One region of the Rhizobium skierniewicense Ch11 genome, then DNA from elsewhere that is predicted to be linked to it. Evidence: predicted binding sites of a transcription regulator. Region 1 holds the regulator's gene; each other region holds the start of a gene.
What was found. Region 1 encodes LexA, which represses DNA repair genes until DNA is damaged. Its sites were predicted from a motif close to TGTTCNNNNTGTGTTCNG; they were not measured.

Region 1 (3,126 bases):
CAGCTACGATTGGCGTAGCAAAAGCTACGATGACGCATTGCCTGATCATATCCAGCAGATGCTGTCTGTCAGCCAATAGGCGCCCGCTCCGATCATTTACCTATCTGGTGCGCAAGTCTTCCAGCCACTCTCCAGATGCTCTCGCTTCAGCCTCATGCTCGGCATCGCGCCAAACCTCCTGCAGTGCCGCTGTTTCCCATTTCTTCATGGACGGAAGAGACAGCAGCAATTGCTTGTAGGTCTCACTTTTCTCCGACAAACCCGTTCCATAAGTCTGAAACCGAAACGCAACAGGGCAGAAAAAAGCATCAACCGCCGTGAGGGTCTGTCCAGCAAGAAATGGACCTCCGAACTCAGAAAGGCCCTGCTGCCATAGAGCATCGATGCGGGAGATGTCATGCTGGAGGCTCCCGGTGATCTGGCTTGGTTTGATCCGTAGACCGACGCACATGGGGTGCTGGTTGCGCAGCGTCGAGAAGCCCGCATGCATTTCCGCAACCGCTGACCTGGACCAAGCGCGTGCTTTCGCGTCATCGGCCCAAACACCTGGGTGTCGTTCGCCCAAATATTCAATGATCGAAACGGATTCCCAAATCGTAAGATCACCATCAACGAGGCATGGGACCTTGCCTGTTGGCGAGAACGACTGGAAGTCGTGAACAGTCTCCCCAAACGGCACCAGCTTTTCCTCAAACGGTATAGCAAGTTCTTCCATCAGGACCCAGGGCCGCAAGGACCAGGAAGAGTAGTTCTTATTGGTTATGTAAAGCTGATACATCCGAAGCCCCCTGTTGAAGAACCGTGTTACCGCAGGTCATGTGATGGATACAGAGGGCCTACGAGATGGAAGACTTCAATTTATTTGATGCTTGGTAATCCATGCGAGACTGAAAAAAGGGGTGCTTCGACACGACTTCCGGGTCAAAGGCCATCATGAACACATCACTGAAAAACATCTGGAAGCGCAATCGTCATGCGGCTCATGACATCAAGGTCATCGCCAACATACCGGCGGTAACGTGACGGGATAACGCGGCGCAAATCGCACTCCCGCGACCATCAAAATCAAGGCTCCAGCAATCAGCAGCAATTTGAGACGAAATCAGCGCAGCGGAAGCCGCGCTGTGGCGAGAAAACGCCAGAGAATTTCGCGACCCAAACCATGCGATGTGCTCAATGGTACCGACGAATGAGACCGACCAGCTTGCCTTGGATTTTTACACGATCCGGTCCAAAAATTCGTGTCTCGTACGCCGGGTTTGCAGCTTCCAATGCAATGGATGCGCCCTTGCGGCGGAAACGCTTCAATGTCGCCTCCTCATCATCCACGAGCGCAACAACGATATCGCCGGGGCTTGCTGTGCTTCCGTCGCGAATAATGACAGTATCGCCGTCAAAAATTCCCGCCTCGATCATCGAATCGCCTTTGACCTCAAGCGCATAATGCTCGCCTGAACCCAGCATATCCATGGGCACGACAACGTCATGCGTATTGTTTTGAATGGCGGAGATGGGAACGCCTGCTGCGATGCGTCCCATGACAGGAACACTGACGGCGTTGGACAGGGCGTCGTTTGCCGGTGCTGGCGGCTCGACTGTCTTCGATTTGCCGAGGCTGCCTTCAATCACGCTTGGTGAAAACCCGCGTGGCGGCTTTGCTGGGGGAGTGTAGGACTCAGGAAGCTTGATGACTTCGAGCGCCCGGGCACGATTGGGTAGTCGGCGAATGAATCCGCGTTCTTCCAAGGCTGTTATCAGCCTGTGAATGCCGGATTTCGAGGCGAGGTCGAGTGCGTCCTTCATTTCATCGAAGGAGGGGGGCACGCCCGATTCCTTCATCCGTTCATGAATGAAGAGAAGCAATTCCTGCTGTTTGCGCGTGAGCATGGACAATACCCTTGGATTTCGAGGCGAAGATTCGCGAAACAAATACAGAACAGACACTATATGTTCCATATGTGTTCTGCAATCCCCTAAAATTTTGTAAAGTTCCTATTATTGTGTGTCTTTGCGCGTGACATCATCGTCCTGTAGGAAATGTTATAGGAACACGGCGTTGTTTGTCGCCGATAAACGGATGTGGATTTTCAAATGGCTCGCGACATCGATCACCTTGTCCTGCCGGTTTCGAGCCTGAAGGAGGCACGTGAACGCCTTTCAGCGCTCGGTTTTACCGTCTCTGCGCGTGCCAAACATCCGTTCGGCACAGAGAACGCCTGCGTCTTTTTGAAGGATGGAACCTATCTGGAGCCATTGGCAATCAGCGATGCCGATACGTATTCGATGAATGCCGTGAGCGGGATCGCCTTCGTCTCAAGGGATAAACGCTTTCGCGATAAGCGTGGCCCGAACGGAATATCTGCCCTTGTTGCCAAGAGCGACAATGCCGATTCGGATCATGAGCAGTTTGTTGCGGCAGGTTTATCCGGCGGGGATCCATTCTCATTCAGTCGTCCCGTGACATTGCCGGATGGCAACACCTCGCAGGCGAGCTTTCGACTGGCCTTCGCAGGCGACAACGTGAGTGATGTCTTCTTTTTTTCGTGCCAGCGCATCGCAGCACTTCCGGCTGATCGCTCCGATCTTGAGGGCCACAAAAACGGCGTCATCGGTATTCGTGAGGTCGTGCTGAGTGCAGACAGACCCAGCAACTTTGAGCGCCTGATAGAGTTGGTTTTCGAAGCGAAGGCCGTTGGCGGAGATGAGGAAGAACTTTATTTCCAGGCATCGAACGTTGGCCTTCGGCTCGTTACACAGGCAGCAGCCCGGCATCTCCTTGACGTATCCCAGCAACGTATCGGTCCGGGGTTGAACGGTGAAGCAATTGTCTTTTCCGTGTCCGATCTCGCCGTGACAGCAGCCGTGCTTGCTGCTAATGGCGTTGCATACACGCGTAAGGGCGCTCGGGTGCTGGTTCAGCCAGCCTCCGGCCAAGGCGCAATATTTGCTTTCGAGGAGTTATGATGAGCGTTCGCAACAATCTTGATGTTGTCGTCGGCGAAGGAGCCGGGCAGGTAACCTTTTCCAACACGAAGCGTTTCTCGCTCATCGCCGGGCCGTGCCAGATGGAAAGCCGTGATCATGCCTTCATGATTGCGGAAAACCTCGCCGAACTTTGCGGCAGGC
Region 2 (3,126 bases), on a different contig from region 1:
CGGTGACCCACTCGACCCAGTGCGGATTGTTTGCCTCGAGACTTTTGTCGCCGATTGTTTTGGTCATGAAACCCTCAAAGGATAAGTCGAGCGGCAGCCGCTCCGATCGCACCGGGAAAACTCAGGATGACGATCGCCATAAGCACCTGCGTGGAACCCAAGTCGTCAGTGCGGTGAAACGTCCAGAGACAGTAGGCACTGATGGATCCTGCTATCACATAGCCAGGTAAGGTAAAGCGCACAAAAGCATGCCAGCTTGGCGTACCCTCCGCGAGATCGTGGCTTCCATGAAATGACAGCGCGTAAACGAATCCGTGCATGACGATTAGCGACGCTGCGATGATCACAAGGCCGTGCCAAGGCGTCATCTTAAACGAAAGCAAAATCATCTCCTCGGTGGGCGCCACGTTCAGATTTAAAAACAGCGCACCAACCGCCATCAGAAAGAGCTCGCCGCCATAAGTCGTCTCGCGATTTTGAACTGGATCATCGTCACCCTCAGCGTCTTCATCGTCAGATTTGCCACCTAATTGGCTACGGCCCAACATGGCACCAATGCTCGCCGGCACCGCCAGCAGAGCAATCATGCCCACAATCTCATGTGAGGTTTGACCAGTCTGCAACACGCCTATGGAAGAGAGGATCAACGTGCTCGCGACCATACCCAATGCATAGGCGATAACAGCATCACGGACAGATTGTCGCCAACTCGAGGTCTGCTCAAAACCTATCCGGCGAGACAAGCCGATCAATAGAGGCAAATTGATCAAAAGAAGGAGCAAAAGCCGGGTGCGATCCATGTAGAAGCCAAGCTCCCACATTTCCATCGTCATAAACATCGGTAGAGCGAACAGAAGAGCGCCCGCAACTCCGCGCGAGATTCCAGCGAGAAATTTGCTTGTATCGAATCCACCACTTGTGCCGACTTTCGAACCCAATCTCGTTCTCCACAGAATGACTCTGGTCATGCGCGAGGACCGGATCGTCGCAATGCTGAACCTTAACAGCATCGAAGAGTGGATGCGAAGACAATCACGTCGCGCTAATCAAGGACTTTCCAATCTCCAACCCACCTGATAGGTTCTCACTTTGTTCGCGGTCATTTTTGACGCATCCATAGCGGTTTATGGAGCTACGCCCATACCGAATTCGAAGTAGGCGCACATCAAGGATAACGGCATGGCAGTTGCCTACCTCGAAAAACTAAACGAGCAGCAGCGCAAGGCCGTAGAGCATGGCGTCGGGCTGGCTGAAGGCAACACAGCAGGGCCTCTGTTGATCATTGCAGGTGCCGGATCTGGTAAGACCAACACGCTCGCCCATCGCGTGGCGCATCTCATCGTCAATGGTTCGGACCCGCGACGTATTCTCCTGATGACCTTTTCGCGCAGAGCCGCCTCCGAAATGGCCCGCCGCGTCGAGCGCATCTGCCGCAATGTACTGGGTGCCAATGCGGATGTCCTGACAGACGCCCTTGCCTGGTCCGGCACGTTTCATGGCATCGGTGCCCGCCTGCTGAGGATGTATGCCGAGCAGATCGGTCTCAATCTCGACTTCACAATCCACGACCGAGAAGACAGCGCCGACCTCATGAACCTCGTGCGGCACGAGCTCGGATTTTCCAAAACAGAGAGCCGCTTCCCGACCAAGGGCACCTGTCTCGCGATTTATTCACGCGCCGTCAACTCGGAGACGCCGCTGAACGAGATTCTGAGACAGCACTATCCATGGGTCGCCACATGGGAAGAACAGTTAAGGGAATTGTTCGGAGCTTATGTCGAGGCAAAACAGGCGCAGAACGTTCTCGATTACGATGATCTCTTGCTCTACTGGGCGCAGATGGTCAGCGATCCCGATCTCGCCGACGACATCGGTAATCGCTTCGACCATGTCATGGTCGACGAATATCAAGATACCAACAAACTCCAGTCGTCGGTCCTGATGGCACTCAAGCCCGGCGGCCGCGGCTTGACCGTGGTTGGCGACGATGCCCAGTCGATCTACTCTTTCCGGGCAGCGACAGTTCGCAACATTCTCGACTTTCCAGCTTCCTTCAGTCCGGCGGCAGACGTCATCACACTCGATCGCAATTACCGTTCGACCCAGCCCATTCTGGCGGCGGCCAACGGTGTGATCGAACTGGCGCGCGAGCGCTTCACCAAGAATCTGTGGACCGAACGGGAGTCGCTGGAGCGACCCAAACTCGTCACTGTCAAGGACGAGACCGAACAGGCGAATTTCATTGTCGAGCAGGTGCTGGCCAATCGCGAGACTGGCGTGACGCTGAAACAGCAGGCTGTGCTATTTCGTACATCCAGCCACAGCGGCACGCTCGAAGTCGAACTCACCCGCCGCAACATTCCCTTCGTCAAGTTCGGCGGTCTGAAGTTTCTCGACAGCGCCCACGTCAAGGACATGCTGGCCGTCCTGCGCTTCGCCCAGAACCCGCGGGACCGTGTCGCAGGCTTTCGTCTTCTGCAAATGTTGCCGGGCATCGGCCCCAAGAAGGCCGGTGTCATTCTCGACACGATTGCGTCCGATCCCGAACCGCTCTTGGCGCTTGCTGAAATTCCGCCACCACCGAAGACTGGCGAGGACTGGACGTCGTTCGTTCAATTGCTGGGAGGCCTTCGCAAAACGCAGGAAGGCTGGCCATCGGATATCGCGCAGGCCCGTCTCTGGTATGAACCGCATCTCGAGCGCATCCATGAAGATGCCGATACCCGTAAGGCCGACCTCCTGCAACTCGAACAGATCGCCAGCGGCTATCCTTCCCGAGAACGCTTCCTGACCGAACTGACACTTGATCCACCGGATGCCACCAGCGATCAGGCGGGCGTACCATTGCTCGACGAGGACTATCTGATCCTGTCGACTATTCATTCCGCCAAAGGACAGGAATGGCGTTCAGTCTTCATGCTCAACGTTGTCGATGGCTGCATACCATCGGACCTGGGGACAGGAACGACGCAGGAGATTGAGGAGGAACGGCGTCTGCTCTATGTCGGCATGACGCGGGCAAAGGACAGCCTGTCGCTCATCACACCTCAACGATTTTTCACACATGGTCAGAACTCGCAGGGCGACAGGCACGTTTATGCATCACGTTCGCGGTTCATCCCGGCG
Region 3 (3,126 bases), on a different contig from region 1:
ATTGGCATAATAGGTGCGCCATAGCTCATCCGTTTCGTCGGAAAGATCGGGCTGTTGCGCGGCAAATCTTGATGTTTCCAATGTCTCGCCGTCCCAACGTGCGGAACCCTTAGGCGTCAGGATCATCCAATCCATGTCGGTAAAGCGCCGCTGGAAGAATGACGCCTTGCGTTCGACGATGAAATGGTCGGGCTCGAACCACGCCATGAAACGCCTCCTCCCGACAACACCAGGTGACAAAGGCACTTCCTTGAAGCGCACGAAGGCCGTCATCTTGTGGCTGTCACGACGAACAGATTTCTCCATCTTTCGTGCTTCCACCACATCGGGGTCAGACTTGAATTCCAGCAAGGCCCTGTCCTGACACAAACGCCAGAGAAGGCGGTAGAGCAGCGCAAAGCGGGTCGGATCGCTGTGGCAGATGATGGTTTGCGCCAACGGCATGAAGGCCGCAGGCACATTCACGCTGCTAGCACCGTCGATCTGTGGAACACGATCTCCCTCTTCGAACCCGAAAAGACCAGCCTCCTCGCCTTGAAACCGCCATTCGATCTCATGCGGGGCAATATTGGCAGACAGGAAGTTCCGCGCAGCATCCCGCCACTCGGTAAAATCTCCCCGCCCCTCCAGTGACACCCTGAACATTACAGCAAAGACAATTGTTCGGGCTGCGGTGCAAACATGGCACGCAGATCAGGGCGCTCCGTCAACTTGCCCGGCGTCCATCCGCCTGCAACCACAAAGGCCTTCACCTTTTTCAACGACACTCCGAAGCGCGCGATATCTTCCAGTCGCAACTGCCGGAAACGGCGCGACGACAGAATGGATTTGACCGTCTTGGTACCAAAACCCGGCACCCGCAACAGCATTTCCCGGTCAGCTGAGTTCACATCGACAGGAAATTGTTGCCGGTTCGCCAGCGCCCAGGCAAGCTTTGGATCAATATCGAGATCCAGCATGCCATCCTTCTGGGTGGACGCGATTTCATCAATATCGAAGCCATAGAATCGATAGAGCCAATCGGCCTGATACAGCCGGTGTTCCCGCATCAAAGGCGGCTTGATCAAGGGCAGATTTTTTGACGAATCAGGAATGGGACTGAACGCCGAATAATAGACGCGTCGTAACCCGTAGCTCCCATACAGACGCGCACTCGTGGATAGAATCGTCGTATCGTTGGCACCATCGGCTCCGACAATCATCTGGGTACTCTGGCCGGCAGGCGCAAATTTCCTCACCCGCTTCGTTTGCAACGTCGGTTCGCCCGCCTCTTCGATCTTAAGGCGAATATCTGCCATGGATTTGCGGATATTGATTGGCTGCTTTTCTGGCGCAAACTGCCCGATACCACTATCTGTTGGCAGCTCGATATTGATTGACAGACGGTCGGCATAAAGGCCCGCTTCTTCCACGAGACGCGCCGACGCCTCGGGAATGGATTTGAGATGGATATAGCCCCGGAAGCCGTGCGTCACCCTTAACTCTCTCGCCACACGAACCAGTTCTTCCATTGTGTGGTCAGACGAACGAATGATGCCGGAGGACAGAAACAGCCCCTCGATATAATTGCGCCGGTAAAACTCCAAGGTCAGCCACACCACCTCTTCCACCGTGAAACGCGCCCGCTCCACATTGCTGGAGGAACGGTTGATGCAATAGGCACAGTCGTAAATGCAGAAGTTGGTGAGCAATATTTTCAGCAGCGAGATGCAGCGGCCATCCGGTGCATAGGCATGACAGATACCAGAGCCCTCAGTCGATCCCAACCCTCCCGACGCGGACGAGTTACGCTTCGTCGTGCCGCTCGAGGCACAGGACGCATCATACTTAGCGGCGTCGGATAGAACTGCCAAACGGTCTTTTATTGACTTTTTCATACATATGTTCACTATATGTTCTTGATATCTGAGTCAATGTTGAAATATGATATGTCGGTGAATTTACGAGAGGTTAAAACCTTCAAATGTGCTGGCCTTTCACTCCCGTCTTCTGATATAGTATGGGAAATTGTGATTTTGACATGGTTCCGTGGTTTTGCTCCGGAACCTGTTTCTTTTTGTGTCTGCGGGTATCGCAGCTTGAATGCGAAGGAAGAAAAAATGGTAGAAAAAGTACCAATGACTCAGGGTGGTTTCGTCAAGTTGCAGGAAGAATTGCGCTTTCGTCAGCAGGAAGAGCGTCCCCGTATTATCGAGGCTATTGCTGAGGCACGTGCCCATGGCGACCTGTCCGAAAACGCAGAATATCACGCTGCCAAGGAAGCACAGAGCCACAATGAAGGCCGTGTTGCGGAACTTGAAGACCTGACGGCACGCGCCGAGGTTATCGACCTGTCGAAAATGTCCGGCACGACCGTGAAGTTTGGTGCGACCATTAAGCTTGTGGATGAAGATTCCAACGAACAGAAGACCTATCAGATCGTCGGCGATCAAGAAGCAGACGTCAAACAGGGCCGCATTTCCATTTCCTCCCCGATCGCCCGTGCGCTGATCGGCAAGGAAGTTGGCGACAGCATCGAGGTGAATGCACCCGGCGGTTCGCGCGGCTACGAAATCCTCTCCATCAACTGGGGCTGATCAAAGCTCTTTCTCAACGAGATCCCGATTTTGCCCCATGTCGACTTGGCTGACGCCCGGGTGCTTGCTCCGAATTTTAAGCGCAGGCTCTCCGGCGTAACATCCACCATTATCCAGCTTGTGCCTGTGCAAAACAGGAAAGGGCAAAAAGTGGTAGCCATCGGCCCAGGCCTGCCGAACAGCCTGCCACATATTCGCTTTCGCGATTTATGGCAGCTTTGGCAAAGGGGTCCGGATCAAAGGCCACGCATCTGGCACGCGCGGCGAAATATCGAGATGCTCCCAGGCATTATCATGCGCGATATCTTGCGCATGAAGGTGAAGCTGGTTTTCACGTCTGCATCTCAACGCAAGCACAGCGGCTGGACGAAATTCCTGGTGTCACGCATGGATGCGGTGATCGCGACGAGCAACAAGACAGCTTCGTATCTCGACGTTCCCTGCACCGTGGTGACGCATGGTATCGACACCGAACGCTTCTCGCCGCCGGTCGACAAAGCAGTGGCAAAACAAGCTCTTGGCCTCGATAGCACCCCAAAATATATCGGCT
Region 4 (3,126 bases), on a different contig from region 1:
TTGTCCTCATTTCGACGGGCCAGTTCGATCTGTGCACTGAAGCGGACGTCCACATCCCGATCTGCGATAAACGCGTTGAGAGTTTCGAGGCTGATGCGGTCCCACGGTTTTCCACGATCTGGTCCTGCCGGCACGCGTGGCAGAAGGCCTGGTTCGCTGCTCCATGCCAAGCAATCCACAAGCGAGGTCTGGTTCAACATGTCGCGGAGATGATGAGCCGTAACGTAGGCGTCGGGCATCGCCCGGTGCGCTGGGAGGCCGATTTCATGCACCAGTCCGGTGGGCATTCGTTGATAACGCAGCATCTGATTGGAAAACCGCGGAAGCTCTGGCCAGACGCGCAGCGCGCATTTCCATGTGCAGACCCAGGGAGTTCCGCCTGTAAACCGAGGTGTGCAATATCTTTGCTCGAAAGCGGCTCGATGAGCTGCCAAGGCGTCGATACGGCCGGGTGGACGGAGAACGGTTGATGCTATTTCCTTCCAGAACGGAGCATCCGCGACATGGGCATCCAGGATATGATGGATCGCCATCGTGTCGGGTGAAATCGGACGGCCAGGGTTGACGAACAGCGTCCCGCGCTCGTCAGTGACCTGCCACTTTCCAGCGTGATCGATGACGACATCCTGCCACCCGATCTCGCAAACGTCGTTCGGGCCATTGCCGCCTGTTTCTAGATCGATGACGCGTACCCTGGCTTCGACCACTTCGGTGCTACCTTTCTTCAAGCTTCAGCATTGGTAAGCGCGATCGGCGTAGGATGGTTCCTGAATATGAAGCGTATGATCAGCGGGGCTTGCACGCATCGACAGCCGATGTTGAGGGATTGATCAGGCTCCCCTGAAATTTATTTTGTACGCGTCACCCAGCACCGTTCCAAATCTTACTCACTGATTCAATTTGCGAATCTCTTGAGTTGCTAAAAATAGAGGACTGCATTCCTAATTTAGCGCCTCTTGACTCCTGTTGAGCGCAGGAACAGAACGTGAACTTCAACATTGAAAACGGCATGAAGCCGTTCCCACAAACGACACGAACCGGAAGGATTGCGTGAACGATGGCTGCTGCGCGCGAGCATGTCATAGCGGATCTGCGTGATCGCATCGCCTCGTTGGAAGGCGTCGTGGCCAAGCAAGCGGAATGTCTGCCGTTCGGGGTGAGCGCAATCGACGCGGTGCTGCCGGGAGGCGGTCTTGCCAGAGGTGCTCTTCATGAATTTGCAGGTGGTGGGGCTGGAACCGTCGATGGGGCAGCCGCAGCCCTGTTCGTCGCAGGCGTCGCCGCTCGTACCAAAGGCCAGATCGTCTGGTGCCTGACGCGCCCGGATCTGTTTTTTCCTGCGCTCGCGCAGGCAGGTCTTGACGCAAACCGGGTCATCTTCGTGGAAAGCGATCGCGAGGAGGACGTGCTTGCCTCAATGGAAGAGGCGCTCTCCTTCGGTGGCCTTGGTGCGGTCGTCGGCGAGGTTGTGCGACTGCCGATGCTGGCAAGTCGGCGGCTTCAGCTTGCAGCGGAAAAGAAAGGGAGCCTAGCGCTTGTTGTTCGCAGGTGGCGAAGACAGACGGAAGCCAATGATTTTGGCCAGCCGACGGCGTCGATGACCCGGTGGAGGGTGAGTGCGCTGCCGTCGCAGGAGTTACCAGTGCCGGGTGTTGGGCGGGCGAGATGGTTGCTGGAATTGATGCGGTCGCGCGCAGGCGAGTGTGCCGAGTTTATTGTTGGAGCGTGTGATGACCAGGGTCGTATCGATCTATCTTCCAGATCTGTCGACGGATCGCATTCGTCGCGCCGATCCCGGCATTCCGGCTGAACAGGCCATCGCCGTGATCGGGAAATCCGGCTCGAAACGCTGGGTGTCGGCGGCAGATGCTGCAGCGAAGAAGGCAGGCCTACGTGTCGGCATGCAGGCTGCAAAGGCACAGGCTCTGTTTCAGGGACTGATGATGATCGATGCCGATCCGAAGGCGGACGCCGAAGCGCTGGAGCGCATTACCTTCTGGGCACTGAGCCAATACTCTCCGATCGTCGCAGTCGATGCGCCTGATGGCATCGTCATGGACACAGATGGTGCCGACCATCTCCGGGGCGGAGAGCTTGCCATGTTGACGGGAATTGCCAATCGCTTTCGGGGCAGGGGGCTGACGGCCCGTGTCGCGATCGCCGACACCTGGGGTGCCGCTCATGCCTGCGCACGCGCCATCGCCAGAGAGACGGTGATCGTGCCGCGCGGCGAAACCGTAAAAGCGGTCGAGCGGTTGCCGATTTCTCTGTTGCGTCTGCCTGAAAAGGTGGTGGGCGATCTAAGAACGCTCGGCTTTCGAACCATCGGTGAGCTTTCTGCGACGCCGCGGGCACCGCTAACACTGCGCTTCGGCCCAGAAATCGCACGCCGCCTCGACCAGATCTTCGGCCGCATCGGCGAACCCATAGACCCCATTCGCACGCCCGAACTGATCGAAGTCAGCCGCATTTTCCAGGAGCCGATCGGCGCTGCCGAAACGATCGACAAATATGTCGGTCGCCTGGTCATCGAACTCTGTAACCAACTCCAGAAAAAGGGTCTGGGTGTTCGCCGCGTTGATCTCATCGTCCACAAGGTCGACAACACGACCCAGGCACTGCGGGCAGGAACAGCAAAGGCCGCCCGCGATGTCTCATGGTTGACGAAACTGTTTCGCGACAGGACCGAGAAGATTGATCCGGGTTTCGGGATCGAGAAGCTTACCCTTGCGGCCATCATGGTCGAGCCGCTTGAAGAGACACAGAGGGCGTCTTCGCTTGTCGAAGACGAGATCGCGGACATCACCCCGCTCATCGACATTTTCGGCAACCGTGGACAGCGTGTCTACCGCCTCGCACCCGTTGCCTCCGATGTTCCCGAGCGCAGCGTTCAGCGGATTGCACCCATTGCAGATGACATTGTCGTCTCCTGGTCGCATCACTGGCCGCGTCCGGTACGACTGCTCGCTCATCCCGAACTGGTCGAGGTCATCGCTTTGATGCCCGATCATCCTCCCGTTTCCGTCACATGGCGTGGCAAACGCCGCAAGGTGAAACGCGCCGATGGTCCCGAACGAATATTCGGCGAGTGGTGGCAGCGAACATCCGAGTGGGCCGCAGTCCGGG

Region 2: the regulator LexA is predicted to act here: its motif matches at 1,080-1,097, upstream of EKM04_RS05490 (ATP-dependent helicase).
Region 3: the regulator LexA is predicted to act here: its motif matches at 1,883-1,900, upstream of EKM04_RS15420 (putative DNA modification/repair radical SAM protein).
Region 4: the regulator LexA is predicted to act here: its motif matches at 975-992, upstream of EKM04_RS05320 (ImuA family protein).

The regions. Positions count from the first base shown of each region.
Region 1 covers NZ_RXPG01000011.1:102,556-105,681, forward strand. The annotation lists gene EKM04_RS11225 (ComEC/Rec2 family competence protein) at 1-79, shown strand, start outside; gene EKM04_RS11230 (glutathione S-transferase family protein) at 101-778, opposite strand; gene lexA (transcriptional repressor LexA) at 1,174-1,887, opposite strand; gene EKM04_RS11240 (VOC family protein) at 2,092-2,964, shown strand; gene kdsA (3-deoxy-8-phosphooctulonate synthase) at 2,964-3,126, shown strand, end outside.
Region 2 covers NZ_RXPG01000005.1:430,142-433,267, forward strand. The annotation lists gene EKM04_RS05480 (TIGR02588 family protein) at 1-67, opposite strand, end outside; gene EKM04_RS05485 (TIGR02587 family membrane protein) at 75-938, opposite strand; gene EKM04_RS05490 (ATP-dependent helicase) at 1,180-3,126, shown strand, end outside.
Region 3 covers NZ_RXPG01000021.1:254,988-258,113, forward strand. The annotation lists gene EKM04_RS15415 (UdgX family uracil-DNA binding protein) at 1-645, opposite strand, end outside; gene EKM04_RS15420 (putative DNA modification/repair radical SAM protein) at 645-1,877, opposite strand; gene greA (transcription elongation factor GreA) at 2,100-2,576, shown strand; gene EKM04_RS15430 (glycosyltransferase family 4 protein) at 2,607-3,126, shown strand, end outside.
Region 4 covers NZ_RXPG01000005.1:401,587-404,712, reverse strand. The annotation lists gene EKM04_RS05325 (exonuclease domain-containing protein) at 1-728, opposite strand, end outside; gene EKM04_RS05320 (ImuA family protein) at 1,058-1,810, shown strand; gene EKM04_RS05315 (Y-family DNA polymerase) at 1,731-3,126, shown strand, end outside.